DNA from 3 places in the Lacrimispora brassicae genome. Region 1 is predicted to be linked to each of the others. Evidence: predicted binding sites of a transcription regulator. Region 1 holds the regulator's gene; each other region holds the start of a gene.
The links. Region 1 encodes NrdR, which represses ribonucleotide reductase genes. Its sites were predicted from a motif close to CACAANATNTTGTG; they were not measured.
Positions count from the first base shown of each region.

Region 2: a site for NrdR is predicted at 2,692-2,705, ahead of ACYVD3_RS04365 (ribonucleoside-diphosphate reductase subunit alpha). Genes of this name have one in related genera too.
Region 3: a site for NrdR is predicted at 2,432-2,445, ahead of ACYVD3_RS00535 (ribonucleoside triphosphate reductase). Genes of this name have one in related genera too.

Region 1 is NZ_BRYH01000031.1:73,801-78,327, forward strand. It holds gene efp (elongation factor P) at 239-796, opposite strand; gene aroQ (type II 3-dehydroquinate dehydratase) at 909-1,337, opposite strand; gene ACYVD3_RS15970 (YqeG family HAD IIIA-type phosphatase) at 1,559-2,068, opposite strand; gene nrdR (transcriptional regulator NrdR) at 2,076-2,528, opposite strand; gene ACYVD3_RS15980 (PRC-barrel domain-containing protein) at 2,702-2,962, opposite strand; gene ACYVD3_RS15985 (DUF975 family protein) at 3,017-3,847, opposite strand; gene ACYVD3_RS15990 (hypothetical protein) at 3,844-4,191, opposite strand; gene ACYVD3_RS15995 (MetQ/NlpA family ABC transporter substrate-binding protein) at 4,457-4,527, opposite strand, start outside.
Region 2 is NZ_BRYH01000006.1:271,067-275,593, reverse strand. It holds gene ACYVD3_RS04370 (ribonucleotide-diphosphate reductase subunit beta) at 1-311, opposite strand, end outside; gene ACYVD3_RS04365 (ribonucleoside-diphosphate reductase subunit alpha) at 360-2,618, opposite strand; gene ACYVD3_RS04360 (tRNA dihydrouridine synthase) at 2,905-3,867, opposite strand; gene ACYVD3_RS04355 (N-acetylmuramoyl-L-alanine amidase family protein) at 4,007-4,527, shown strand, end outside.
Region 3 is NZ_BRYH01000001.1:121,354-125,880, reverse strand. It holds gene ACYVD3_RS00550 (dUTP diphosphatase) at 1-219, shown strand, start outside; gene ACYVD3_RS00545 (tetratricopeptide repeat protein) at 333-1,112, shown strand; gene hflX (GTPase HflX) at 1,126-2,397, shown strand; gene ACYVD3_RS00535 (ribonucleoside triphosphate reductase) at 2,627-4,527, shown strand, end outside.

The sequences.
Region 1 (4,527 bases):
TCCGGCAGCCTGTTTTTCCCGTCCTTACCGGGTGCATCACAGCAAAAAAGACCGGGCAGCCCGGTCCTTTTCTTTCTGAGTCAATCGGATATTCGCAATCCGCTTCGCTACTTGCTCATAACCTCGTAGCTGCTATCGCAGCTTATCAGAAGGGGCTTGCACCCCTTCTGACACAAGTAAGTCCCCACCCACCACTTATGCCTTTCCGGCATTGAAGTGGGGGACTTACTTGATAAGGTTAAACTCTGGACATGTATTCACCTGTACGTGTATCAATCTTAATCTTGTCACCCTGATCAACAAATAATGGAACATATACCACTGCACCGGTTTCAACTGTAGCCGGCTTAGTAGCGCCCTGGGAAGTATCGCCTTTGAATCCCGGCTCTGTATCTGTGATAACCAGTTCCACAAATAACGGAGGCTCTACAGAGTACACCTTACCATTATAAGAGCATATCTTAACCGTCTCGTTCTCTTTCACAAACTTTAACGCATCACCGATTACATCCGGCGCTAATGCGACCTGCTCATAGGTATTGGTATCCATAAAGTTATGAAGATCGCCATCGGCATACAGATACTGCATGTCCAATCTGTCGATTCTTGCCTGTGGGAACTTCTCTGTCGGGCGGAATGTGCGCTCTATAACGCCACCGTTTACCACATCTTTAATCTTAGTTCTTACGAACGCAGCACCCTTTCCAGGCTTTACATGCTGGAACTCCATAATCTGATATACAGTACCCTCGATCTCCAATGTGATACCGTTTCTAAAATCACCCGCTGATATCATAAATGATATTCCTCCTTGAATTTCTCTTCTTAACCTTTTATATTCTATACTATAATAAATACATTTTCAACCGTTTTTTACAAATATCTCCCATTTCTTTGAATGGGAGGGATTATTTCCCTGTTAAAAAATCCATTGCCAGAGCATATCCCTTAAGTCCCAGGCCAACGACCTGCCCGGTACAAACAGGAGCGGTCACCGATGTATGGCGGAACTCCTCCCTTTTATGGACATTGGATATGTGGACTTCAATCTTGGGAATCTCTACAGAACCCAGGGCATCTCTTACGGCATAGCTGTAATGGGTAAAGGCTCCGGGATTGATGATGATCCCTTCTGTGCCATTGTGGTATGCCTCCTGAATTTTGTCGATGATCCCGCCTTCATAATTGCTCTGATAGACCTCCAGTTCATGACCTTCTCTCCGGGCCTTTTCCTCCAGCATGGATACCAGCCCATGATAATCCTCTGTTCCGTATATCCCCTTTTCACGGATTCCCAAAAAATTTAGATTCGGCCCATTTAATACAAGAATTTTCATATCCTCCTACCGCCTTTCCTCTCTCCTGTCCATGGGTTCCGGCATAAAAGGATACCCAAAGGGATACTTAAAGGGTAATTCTCCATGTCCGCAAATCAAGGATCTCTTTTGTAATTTCCTGTATGCTTAGGAGCAGCCGGCTTGTCCGGGCCGTTTCATCCGTATTATAACCGGTTAAACGGTCTTTTACCCGCCGGAAATATTCCTTCCTTTGACGCTGCTCATTTTTGTTTTTTCTTATCTCTGTGGTAAAAATACAGCACCACTGCCTCTAAAAATCTTTTTAAAACAATTTGGATTTCTTCTTTCGGATGGATCGGTTTAACAAGGATGCTGTGGATTCCTGCTCTTTTCGCTCCATAAACATCGGTAAAAAGCTGATCCCCCACAAACACCGTCTGTTTTGCATCCGTTCCCATTAATTCCATGGCTCTCTGGTATCCTTTTCTCCCCGGCTTATTTCCTTTAAAAATGTAGCGGGGACTGCCTGCAGCTCTGGCAAAAGCGGCCACTCTCGGCTCTTTGTTATTGGAAAGGAGGCAGGTTTCCATCCCAAGCTCATGCAGACGCAAAAACAGCTTCTTTGCCCTTTCATCCGCAGGCGCACCATGAGGCACCAGCGTATTGTCAATATCAAAAACCACACCTCTGATCCCGCTTTTATATAATTCCTCAAAAGGTATGTCATATGCAGAGGCCGCATCTTCATTCGGATAAAATTTTTTAAACATAAATCTCCTACTTTTTTAACAGTTTTCCTATTTCTTCCATAAATGTATTCACGTCTTTAAATTCCCGGTACACGGAAGCAAAGCGGACATAAGCTACCTCATCCACATCCTGCAGCGTTCTCATAACAAGCTCTCCGATCACCGTACTTTCCACTTCTTTTTCCTCCCGGTTGAACACCTGGGTTTCTATCTCATCTACCATGGAATCAATCTGCTGGGATGATACGGGACGTTTATGGCAGGAATGAAGAATTCCTGATTCTATTTTTGAACGGTCATAAACCTCTCTGGAATTATCTTTTTTAATCACCATGAGAGGCATGGTCTCCAGCTTCTCATAGGTAGTAAACCGCTTTCCGCATTTCTCACACTGTCTGCGGCGTCTGATGGAGCTGTTGTCGTCTGCCGGTCTGGAATCAATGACTTTTGTATCTGCTTCATTGCAAAATGGACATTTCACGTTTCTGGTCCTCCTGTCTTACGGACTGTAATTTTATTGGCATAATTTACTTAAGGAAAGCTAAGGCCATGGAGTTGCATTCAGTAAATCAGCCGTTCGATGAGCCAAAGGCCAATCGAACTTCCCTGTATATATCATAACTTACAATCCCAAGATCCGCAAGCCCATCCTCCTTATATCCCACATCTTTCCGTGGCTTTATCCAAATCCACATTTACAAGGATGATATCCGGCCCTACCTGCCTGATGTCACAGAAGGGGATCACATACTCCTTTTCTCTGACTAAAAAACCGCAAAAGCATCCTGGTCCCGGTACAATAATGGCTATCAGGCAGCCTGTTTCCATGTCAAAATCCACATCACCAACATAGCCGAGGCGTCTGCAGTCACAGATATTAATCACTTCTTTTTGCCTAAGATCACAAATGCGCATAGATACACACCTCCTTAGTGTATTCTATGCGCATTCATCCTCCATGACACGGTTCTACCACTGATTTTCCCGGTTCCACATGGACTGGGAAAGTGCCTCTTCGCCTCCTTTAAAGGAGTTATGGGAACGCCGCTCTTTAAGATCCAGATAATACTCTGTCATAGTAGCGTACATATAAGGGAATATCCAGAGAAAACCGATCCCCAGGGAGCAGTATCCCAGAATTATCATCCCAAAAAAGCTTAAAAGAAGATAAAAAAGTCCGCCCTTATTTCCCTTCATCATTTCTGCGCTTTCCTTTAAACATCTCCATAGCCTCTGATCCGGAGACTCGATGAGAATGAACATGGACTGGGATAAGTACAGCATTGTAACCGTACTTCCAATGAGCAGAAACAGATACGTAAGCACCAGCAATACCACCATGACCGGTATAAAATCAGTAATGCCCGCAACAATAAGTACCACGAAATATGGGACAGACCATGCAAATCCAATCAGAGTATTTATAAAATAAAGCCCTAAAAACTTATGAGGCTTATTCTGAAAAGCAAAGAAAAGATCAGACAGTCTGGCTGTATGGCCAGCACTCATATTCAAATAAATCTTAAGGATTCCCGGCATTAATAGGCCGGATACAGAAAGGATCACCAGGAAGGATAAATAAATCCCTGCCCTCAGGGCAATATATCCTGGGGATATGCTGCGTGAGCCGTCAAAAAGGGAAGTTTGCGTTAGTCCCAGGGAAAACGATGTTAAAACATACACCAGGGAAGCAGCCATAATAACGGCACCTGCCAGGAACTGGACACCAATGCACAGACCGTATCTGCCTTTCAGGCTTCGCCTTGCACGCCTTTTAAGTTCTGATGATGAAGTTTTCATGAAAACACACCTCCTGTCCCCATGTCACTCATCGCCGCAATACCGACAAATATGATTGCAACCAATACAACCAGCACCATGGCAATGGCTGAAGTAATAAGGCCTGCCTTGGCATAGCCTTCAAACCTGTCTTCTGTCTTAGAAAGCAGGGCAAACAGGATCCCAAGGCTTCCAAAGAGCACTCCTCCGAAACAGCAGCAGGAGGTTATAATTCCAAGGATCCCCATGATCAGAGATGCAAGGGCCATATTGCTCTGAGCTGGTTTCTCAGGCTGCACATAAACCGTATCCTGATCCCGCTCCCTGATTTCCTGCCAGGTCCCATCTTGATTATCCTGATCCATTTTTATCATCTCCCTTTCTCTCATAATATTATTTATCAGAAATCGCTTTTTAAATTTCTAATAAAAGGCAGTACTTTTTACTGCCCCTATCCGATTATTGAAATATGAATTTTATTCCGATAATATGATAATTATACAATATTTTCCAAGGCCTGTAAAATTAAGTTTTTCTTTCACCGGCCTTTGCCGCAAAGAAGCCGCTGTGAAAGCAGCTTAAATCTGCCTCCACAACGGCTTCTTACTTACTTCTGCAACAATTCCTTATTTAGAAAGAAGGAACTACTGCTCCATCGTAGGTATCTTCAATAAACTTTTTAATGGTATCACTTGTTAAAG
Region 2 (4,527 bases), on a different contig from region 1:
ACATATTCCCCAATAGCCGGCAGATTGGCGGTCTGGATGCTGTCTAGAAACACCAGGAAAGACAATATCTTATCATAAGCTCTCCGCTCCTGGGGGCTTAATAAGGGATAATCCTTTCTGTCCCTGCTTAGATTAATTTCTTCAGGTATCCAGAAATTATTCATGGCCTGGCGGTACCAGTCGCTGACCCAGGTATATTTCATGTTGTTAAAATCATTGAGGTTTGTGGTGTTGCCGTTGATCATTCGCCGTTTCCTTACTTCAATCTCTCCATCGGGATGAAAAAGGGGCCTTTTTTTTAATTGTTCCATAATGGTCTTTTCACTTTCTCCTGTATTATTATTCTCAAGAAGGCCCCTTTAGCTGGAGCAGGCCTCGCACTCTTCCACTTCCAGGCTCTTGGACCGGATGTAATAAATGGTTTTCACACCGCATTCCCAGGCCAGGATATAGAGCCCCAGCACCTGGCGGAGAGTATAGTCATTGGTGATATAAAGGTTCATGCTCTGGGCCTGGTCCACATGGCGCTGGCGGACGCCTGCCGCCCGCACAGACCATTTCTGGTCAATGTAATGGGCGTTTTTATACTTCCAGAATGTCTCCGGCGACAGATCCGGAGCCACCCGGGGCACCAGGCCGCTCTTTTTTTCCTCCAGATAATACCGGTTTAAAACAGGGTCCAGCCCGGCCGTTGTTCCGGCGATCATGCTGGTGCTGCTGGTAGGCGCTATGGCAAGGAGCCAGCCGTTTCTCATGCCGCAGGCTGCCACCTTTTCCCGAAGGCCCTTCCATCTTTCAGAGCAATATCCCCGCTTGTCAAAATATGCTCCTGTCTGCCATTCACTGCCTTCATACAGGTCATATCTCCCTTTTTCCTTAGCAAAGTCACAACTGGCCTCTATTGCAGCATAATTGATCGCCTCAAACACCCGGTCGGAAAATTCCAGATGCTCCTGGGATTCCCAGGAGATCCCGTTCTTTGCCAGCATGTGGTGATATCCGCTCACTCCAAGCCCCACCGGGCGGTAGCGAAGGTTGGTGACCTTTGCATAGGGCACAGGGAAAAAGTTTAAATCGATCACATTGTCCAAAGCCCGGATGGCGCATCTGGTCAATTCCGCCAGTTCTTGGGTATCCTTTAAATCAATCTTTCCAAGGGAAAGGCTTGCCAGGTTACAAACTACAAAGTCTCCCGGCTTTGTCACAGTAACCACCACCGTTTCCCCATCCACACTGCGGATCTCCTGCTCTATTTGTTCCACACCGCTCATATTCTGGGCAATTTCCGTGCAAAGATTGCTACAGTAAATGATGCCGCAGTGGCTGTTGGGGTTGGCTTCATTTACGATATCCCGGTTAAAGGTAAAAGGCGTCCCGGTCTCCACCGCGCTCTTTAAAACCAGGCGGATGATATCTTTAATGGGGATGATCCGCTTGTGGATGCGGCTGTCACTTACACAATCCAGATAACGCTCCTCCCACTGGGTTCCATAAAAGTCTTCCAATGCCCAGCCCTTTATTGTCAGGATTTCATGAGGGCACATTAAATACCAGTCCCCCTCTATGTCTTCCTTTGCCTGCTTCCAGAACAGGTTGGGATAACAGACGGCAGGAAAAACATCATGGGCCTTCATGCGGTCATCTCCATTGTTTGTCCTAAGGGTGAGAAATTCCGGCAGATCCTTGTGCCACACATCTAAGTAAACCGCCACAGCCCCCTGCCGCATTCCCAACTGGTCCACTGCCACGGCAGTATCGTTGGCCAGCTTGATCCACCGGATCACGCCTCCCGCCGCTCCTTTAAAGCCGCGGATGTCGCTTCCTGCGGCACGGACCTTTCCAAAATAAAGGCCCATGCCTCCCCCGAATTTACTCACCTTTGCAAAGCTGTCAATGCTCTGGTAAATGCCATCCAGGCTGTCCGGTACTGTATCGATAAAGCAGGAGGAAAGCTGGTGGTAAGGCTTTCTGGCATTTGAAAGGGTGGGGGTTGCCATGGTGACCTTTAAGGTGCTGAGCATGTCGTAAAACCGTTTCACCCAGGACTCCCGGTCAACGGTCTCTTTCATGGCAAGATGCATGGCAATTCCCAGGAACATTTCCTGGGGAGTCTCCAAAGGCGCATTCTGACGGCTGCGGATCACATACCGGTTAAGCAGAAGCTCCAGCCCGGAATAATTGAACAGATGGTTTCTCGTCTGATCCATATACCTTTCAAACCGGTCGATTTCTTCCTTTTTATAATTTTCCAGGATGTAATCTCCATAGAGCCTCTCCTCTGTCAGATAACATATTTTATCATAAAGGCTTCCAATCTGCCTCCGGCCAAGTTCTGCCTTTAACCGGATATTAAACTCCACCATGAGAAGCCTTGCTCCTATATACTCCCAGTCCGGCGCTTCCTGGGTGGTCAGCTCCGCCGCCGCCTGGATCAGCGCTCCAAGGCGATCTTCAAGGCTCATGTTTTTCTTGCAGAATCCTGTAAATTTTACGGAGAGGTGTTCCAGACCATATGGCGCAAAATCCCACTCCTGCCGGATTTTTTCCAAAACCCCCTCCAGCTCAGGCACCTCTTCAAAGTATTCCAGAATTTCCTGTTTTCCGTTTCTCTTATCCATTTAAAATTCCCGCCATTCCACGATTTATATTAATACCAATAACTGTTATTAAATCTCACATGTAAAAATATACCACAACATATAGTTAATTTCAACCATTGACATACTAAATATTCGCTTCTTAAATATTTTCTTCTTTTTTACCACGAAAGTAAAGGCCGTGAAATGAAGCATAAAAAAACGCCTGAAGCCTCACAAAGTAAGAGTTCAAGCTTAAAATGCCAATTGATTCATTAAAAAAATTTATGATCATTTTATGTTTTTCTTATAAGCATGGATTTTATTCTTATTTTCCGTCAAAAGCCCCTCCGGACTCCTTGAAATCCAGCTCACCAAACAGGCTGTCCACTGCTGCCCGGTACTCTCCAAGGTGCTGGGACTTACGGATTTTTTTTCCATGTTTTTCGCCGCCCTCAAACATTTGGATCATATACGCCCACACCTCCTTCATCTTAAACAGGACATTGCGGTCCCCGGAGATGATCTCTTCGTATCCTCTTAAAACCTCATCATGAAAAGCCTTTAACTGTCCCTTTTCCATGTTTCCTTTGCCCTTTATTTCCCCTGCAAGGCCTGGATTTGCCACCAGCCCTCTCCCAAGCATGACACGGTCTACAGAGGGAAAGAACGTGGTGAATTTCTTATAATCTTCCACGGAAAACAGGTTTCCGTTATAGCATAAAGGATTTTTACTTAAGGAAACCGCCTCTTTCACAACCTCCCAGTTAGGTTCATTCTTATAAAAGTCCTTCTGGACCCGGGGATGAAGAATCAGCTCCTCTAGGGGATATTTGTTATAAATTTCCATAAGCCTTCCAAATTCCTCAGGACTGTTCATTCCGATCCTGGTCTTTACGGAAATTTTCATGTCCAGCTCAGAAAAAATCTGGTCAAAGAAAGCCTCCAGTAAGTCCGGTTCCCCAAGAAAGCCTGATCCGCGGCCCTTGGAAACCACCGTAGGAGAGGGGCAGCCTAAATTTAAATTCACTACCTCATATCCGTATTGCTTCAACTCCTTTGCCGCCCATATAAAATTATCTCCTTTATTGGTGAGAATCTGAGGAATGACATGAAATCCCTTGTTATTCTCCGGCAGAAAATCTTTTTTCTCTCTGGAGGTAAACTTCCGGTTCTGGGTCGGCACAATAAAAGGAGTAAAATACACATCTATCTGATTAAAAAACATATGATGAGCGTTCCGGTAAATATAGCCGGTGATCCCCTCCATGGGGGCAAAATAATACTTCATGTTTTAGTCTCCGTTATCTGTTATTTTATATCGGTACATTTTACCACAATAATTGACAAATTCATAGAAGGCCATTTACAGAATCTGCCGGGAAGTGTTATAATACAAGATAAAATGCCATTATTCTGGAGGATCAATCATGACACAATTAAAGAACTTATTTCCTGCAGCCGCAAAGGCCCTTTTACTTGCCGTCCTTATATCGGCCACTTCCTCTTCCGTCTCATGGGCAGAAGAAGAAACCGGACCGGCCTTTGCACCTCCCGTAACCAAAACAACAGCCCCTCAAATCGGACCAGGCGTACGAGGCACCTCCAACTTTGTGGTAGTCCTGGACCCTGGCCACGGCAAAACCGGCGGACATTATTCCGGATGCCACTTTGAATATAACGGAGTCACCTATTATGAAGATGAGATCACCATGAAGATCGCGTCCTACACAAAGCAGTATCTGGAACAGTTTTCCAACTATACGGTTTACTTAACAAAGGACAGTGTGGAAACAACTGTCGCCCTGGATCAGCGGGCTGCCTTTGCCGCCTCTGTGCAAGCGGACCTTTTTGTAAGCCAGCATGTGGACTCGGCTTTGGGGAACGGTACGGTGAAAAATGCTTACGGAGCCAGCTCCATGGCTCCCAGGACCGGCCGCTATAACAACGA
Region 3 (4,527 bases), on a different contig from region 1:
ATTCAGACCAACAGCATGGGGATCATTGATGAAACTTATTGCGGGGATAATGACCAGTGGTTTTTCCCGGCCTATGCCCTCCGGGACACGGTGATCCATGGAAACGACCGCATCTGCCAGTTCCGTATTATGGAACACCAGCCGGCTTTATGCTTTGAAGAAGCAGAGTTTCTGGGACATGAGGACAGGGGCGGCCATGGAAGCACGGGAAAACAATGACATTCATACCTTGGCATAATTTGTGAAAGCAGGCGGAGTGCAGCTTAAATTTATCAAATTAGCCGTTCAATGAGCCGATGGCGAATCGAACTTCCTAAAAAGGAGATAATAGCATGAGAACAAAGACAGGATATGCGGCTGTCATCCTTGGACTGGCCCTGACAATTGCCATAGGAGCAGGCGGCTGCGGGAAAAAGGAAAATAAATATTCTTACCGGACCGCCGGGATCGAAGCCCTTAACCAGGGCAATTATGACGGCGCCGTGGAAGCCTTTGACCAGGCCATCAGTTCTTCCAAAGGGCTGGTGGGGAAATTTGATGTTGATGTGTTAAAGTACCGGGCAGAAGCGGAATACCTTGCAGGCGATTATTCTTCCGCCTCAGACACTTATGACATACTCATAAAGGTGGATGGGGAGAAGCCGGAATATTTAAATATGCGTTCTGTTTCCAGGGCAGGAGCCGGGGATTTAAAGGGCTCTATAGAGGATTATAAACGAAGCGCCCAGCTAGATACAGAAAAGAAAGCACCGGGCAGGCTGAAAGCCCTTTTAGCCGCCGGGGAGGCCATGGAAAAAGAAGGGGCGGCTCCCGATGCCATGAACCTCTATGAAGAGGCTCTTAAGGAAGGGGAGCAAAGCGCCCAGCTTTACAACCGGATGGGCTTATGCAGGATAGCAGGAGAGGACTGGGATGGAGCGGCCGAATATTTTAAGAAGGGTCTTTCGGCACCAGACAGCTCCCTGGTTCCGGAACTTTTGTTTAACCAGGCTGTTGCCGAAGAATATAAAGGTGAATTTAAAACAGCCCTGGATCTGATGCAGCAGTATATCTCTGCCCACGGCCCTGATGAGGAAGCGGAGCGGGAGATCACATTTTTAAAGACAAGATAGGTTGGAGTGATTGATGGCAGAACTGATTGAGTTAAAAGAAATAGAAGAACGGGTGATCCTGGTGGCTGTCAGTACCGGAGATGAAGATGACGCAAAAGGGTCTCTTGATGAGCTGGAGGAGCTGGTGAAAACGGCAGGGGCCGTTACCCTTGATAAGGTGATCCAAAACCGGGATAGGATCCATCCGGGGACTTATCTGGGAAAAGGAAAGATTGAGGAAATAAAGGACTGGATCTGGGAGCTTGACGCAACGGGAATCGTCTGCGACGACGAACTGTCTCCGGCCCAGTTGCGGAATCTGGAAGGGGCATTGGATACAAAGGTCATGGACCGGACCATGGTGATCCTGGATATCTTTGCTTCCAGAGCCATCACCAGAGAAGGAAAGATACAGGTGGAGCTGGCCCAGCTTAAGTACCGGTCGGCCCGATTGGTGGGACTTAGAAGCTCCTTATCCCGTCTGGGAGGAGGGATCGGCACCCGCGGACCGGGAGAGAAAAAACTGGAGATGGACCGCCGTCTTATCCATGACCGGATCGGGATGCTGAAGGCTGAATTAGAGGATGTGAAGCGCCACAGGGAGGTGGTCAGACAGCAGCGGGATAAAAACCATGTACCAACCGCCGCTATTGTAGGCTACACCAACGCCGGGAAATCCACCCTGTTAAACCGACTTACAGATGCAGGGATACTGGCTGAGGATAAGCTGTTTGCCACCCTGGATCCTACCACCAGGAATTTAAGCCTGCCGGGGGGACAGCAGATCCTTTTGACGGATACGGTAGGATTTATCAGAAAGCTTCCCCATCATTTGATCGAAGCCTTTAAAAGCACTTTGGAGGAAGCCAAATACAGCGATATCATCCTTCATGTGGTGGATTGCTCCAATCCCCAGATGGATATGCAGATGCATGTTGTATATGAAACCTTAAGGGAGCTTGGTGTTTGTGATAAACTCATGATCACGGTGTTCAATAAGATGGATGCGGCAGATGCCGGCGTGATCCTGAGAGATGTTTCTTCGGACCATCAGGTGAGGATATCTGCAAAAAACGGAGAAGGTCTTGACGAACTTATAAATCTTTTGGAAACCATTCTCAGAAATCAGAAGGTGTATTTGGAAAGGGTCTATTCCTATAAGGAAGCAGGGAAAATTCAGTTGATCCGCAAATACGGCCAGCTTTTAAAGGAAGAGTATCAGGAAGACGGGATTCTGGTGAACGCCTACGTGCCATCGGAGCTGTTTGCCTCTCTGGCAAGCAATGCCGATGCTCTTGATGAATAAAAAACACAATATGTGGATTGGCGATAAAAAACCAAACTACATATTGTGTTTTTCTTTTTGGTCTGCTATAATGAAATATATGGTAAAGACAGAATCATAAAGGGCTTTGCAGAGGAACGCCCTGTGGGCATACCTCTACACCCGATACACCCGATAGTGCGGGGTGCGCTGAAACGGGGTGGGCCTGCCCGGAAAGCTGGGCAGGAAAGTGGAAAGGAGTTTGGTTGTTATGATCCAGGTAGTAAAGAGAAATGGGGAAAGTGCTGAATTCAGTCTGAATAAAATCACAGAAGCGATTAAAAAAGCATTTAAGGCCACTGAGAAAGAGTATAATAATGAAATACTGGAGCTGCTGTCTCTTCGGGTAACCGCTGATTTTCAGGGAAAGATGTCAGGAGGAGAAGTCACGGTTGAACAGATCCAGGACAGTGTGGAGCACGTTCTTGAGCAGGCGGGATATACGGATGTGGCAAAGGCCTATATTTTATATAGAAAGCAGAGAGAAAAAATCCGGAATATGAAGGATACCATCCTGGATTACAAGGCTGTAGTGAACAGCTACGTAAAGGTGGAGGACTGGCGGGTCAAGGAAAATTCCACGGTCACCTATTCCGTGGGAGGGTTGATATTAAGTAACTCCGGTGCTGTTACGGCCAATTACTGGCTGTCTGAAATTTATGATCAGGAGATCGCAAATGCCCACAGAAATGCGGACATCCACCTTCATGATTTGTCCATGCTCACCGGATACTGCGCAGGCTGGTCTTTAAAGCAGCTTCTTCTTGAGGGACTTGGGGGGATACCGGGAAAGATCACTTCATCCCCTGCAAATCATTTATCCGTACTTTGCAACCAAATGGTCAATTTCCTGGGAATCATGCAGAATGAATGGGCAGGAGCCCAGGCCTTTTCTTCCTTTGACACCTATCTGGCTCCCTTTGTAAAGGCCGACCATTTATCCTACCGGGAAGTGAAAAAATGCATTGAATCCTTTATCTATGGGGTAAATACCCCAAGCCGCTGGGGGACACAGGCTCCATTCTCCAACATCACCCTGGACTGGACCGTTCCGGCCGATATGGCGGAGTTAAATGCCACTGTAGGAGGAAAAGAGGCGGACTTTAAGTATAAGGACTGTAAGGCAGAGATGGACATGATCAACAAAGCCTTTATTGAAACCATGATCGAGGGCGACGCCAATGGCCGTGGCTTCCAGTATCCTATTCCTACTTATTCCATTACTAAGGATTTTGACTGGTCCAATACAGAGAATAACCGGCTTCTGTTTGAGATGACCTCCAAATACGGAACTCCTTACTTTTCAAATTACATAAACAGCGATATGGAACCAAGCGATGTAAGAAGCATGTGCTGCCGTTTGCGTCTGGATTTAAGGGAACTTAGGAGAAAGACCGGCGGATTCTTTGGATCCGGCGAAAGCACCGGTTCCGTGGGTGTTGTGACCATCAACATGCCAAGGATCGCGTACCTTGCCAAGAACGAAGCCGATTTTTACAAGCGTCTGGATCATATGATGGACATTTCGGCCCGGTCCTTAAAGACCAAGCGGGAAGTCATAACAAAGCTTTTGAACCAGGGACTTTATCCTTATACGAAGCGGTATCTGGGCAGTTTTGAAAATCATTTTTCCACCATCGGCCTCATCGGAATGAATGAGGTGGGCTTAAATGCCAAATGGCTGGAAAAGGATCTGACAAGTGAAAAAACCAGACAGTTTACAAAGGATGTGTTGAATCACATGCGGGAAAGGCTGTCAGATTACCAGGAGAAGTACGGAGATCTTTATAATCTGGAGGCGACCCCGGCAGAATCCACCACATACCGTCTGGCAAAGCATGACAAGAAGCATTATCCCCATATCATCACGGCCGGCAAGGAGGGAGATACTCCGTATTATACCAACAGCTCCCACCTGCCTGTGGATTATACAGCGGATGTCTTCGATGCTCTTGAAATTCAGGATGAGCTCCAGACCCTTTATACCTCAGGAACCGTGTTCCACGCATTCCTGGGTGAGAAGCTTCCTGACTGGGAAGCGGCTGCAAAGCTGGTGCACACCATTGCGGAGAATTTCAAACTGCCTTATTATACCTTGTCCCCCACCTATTC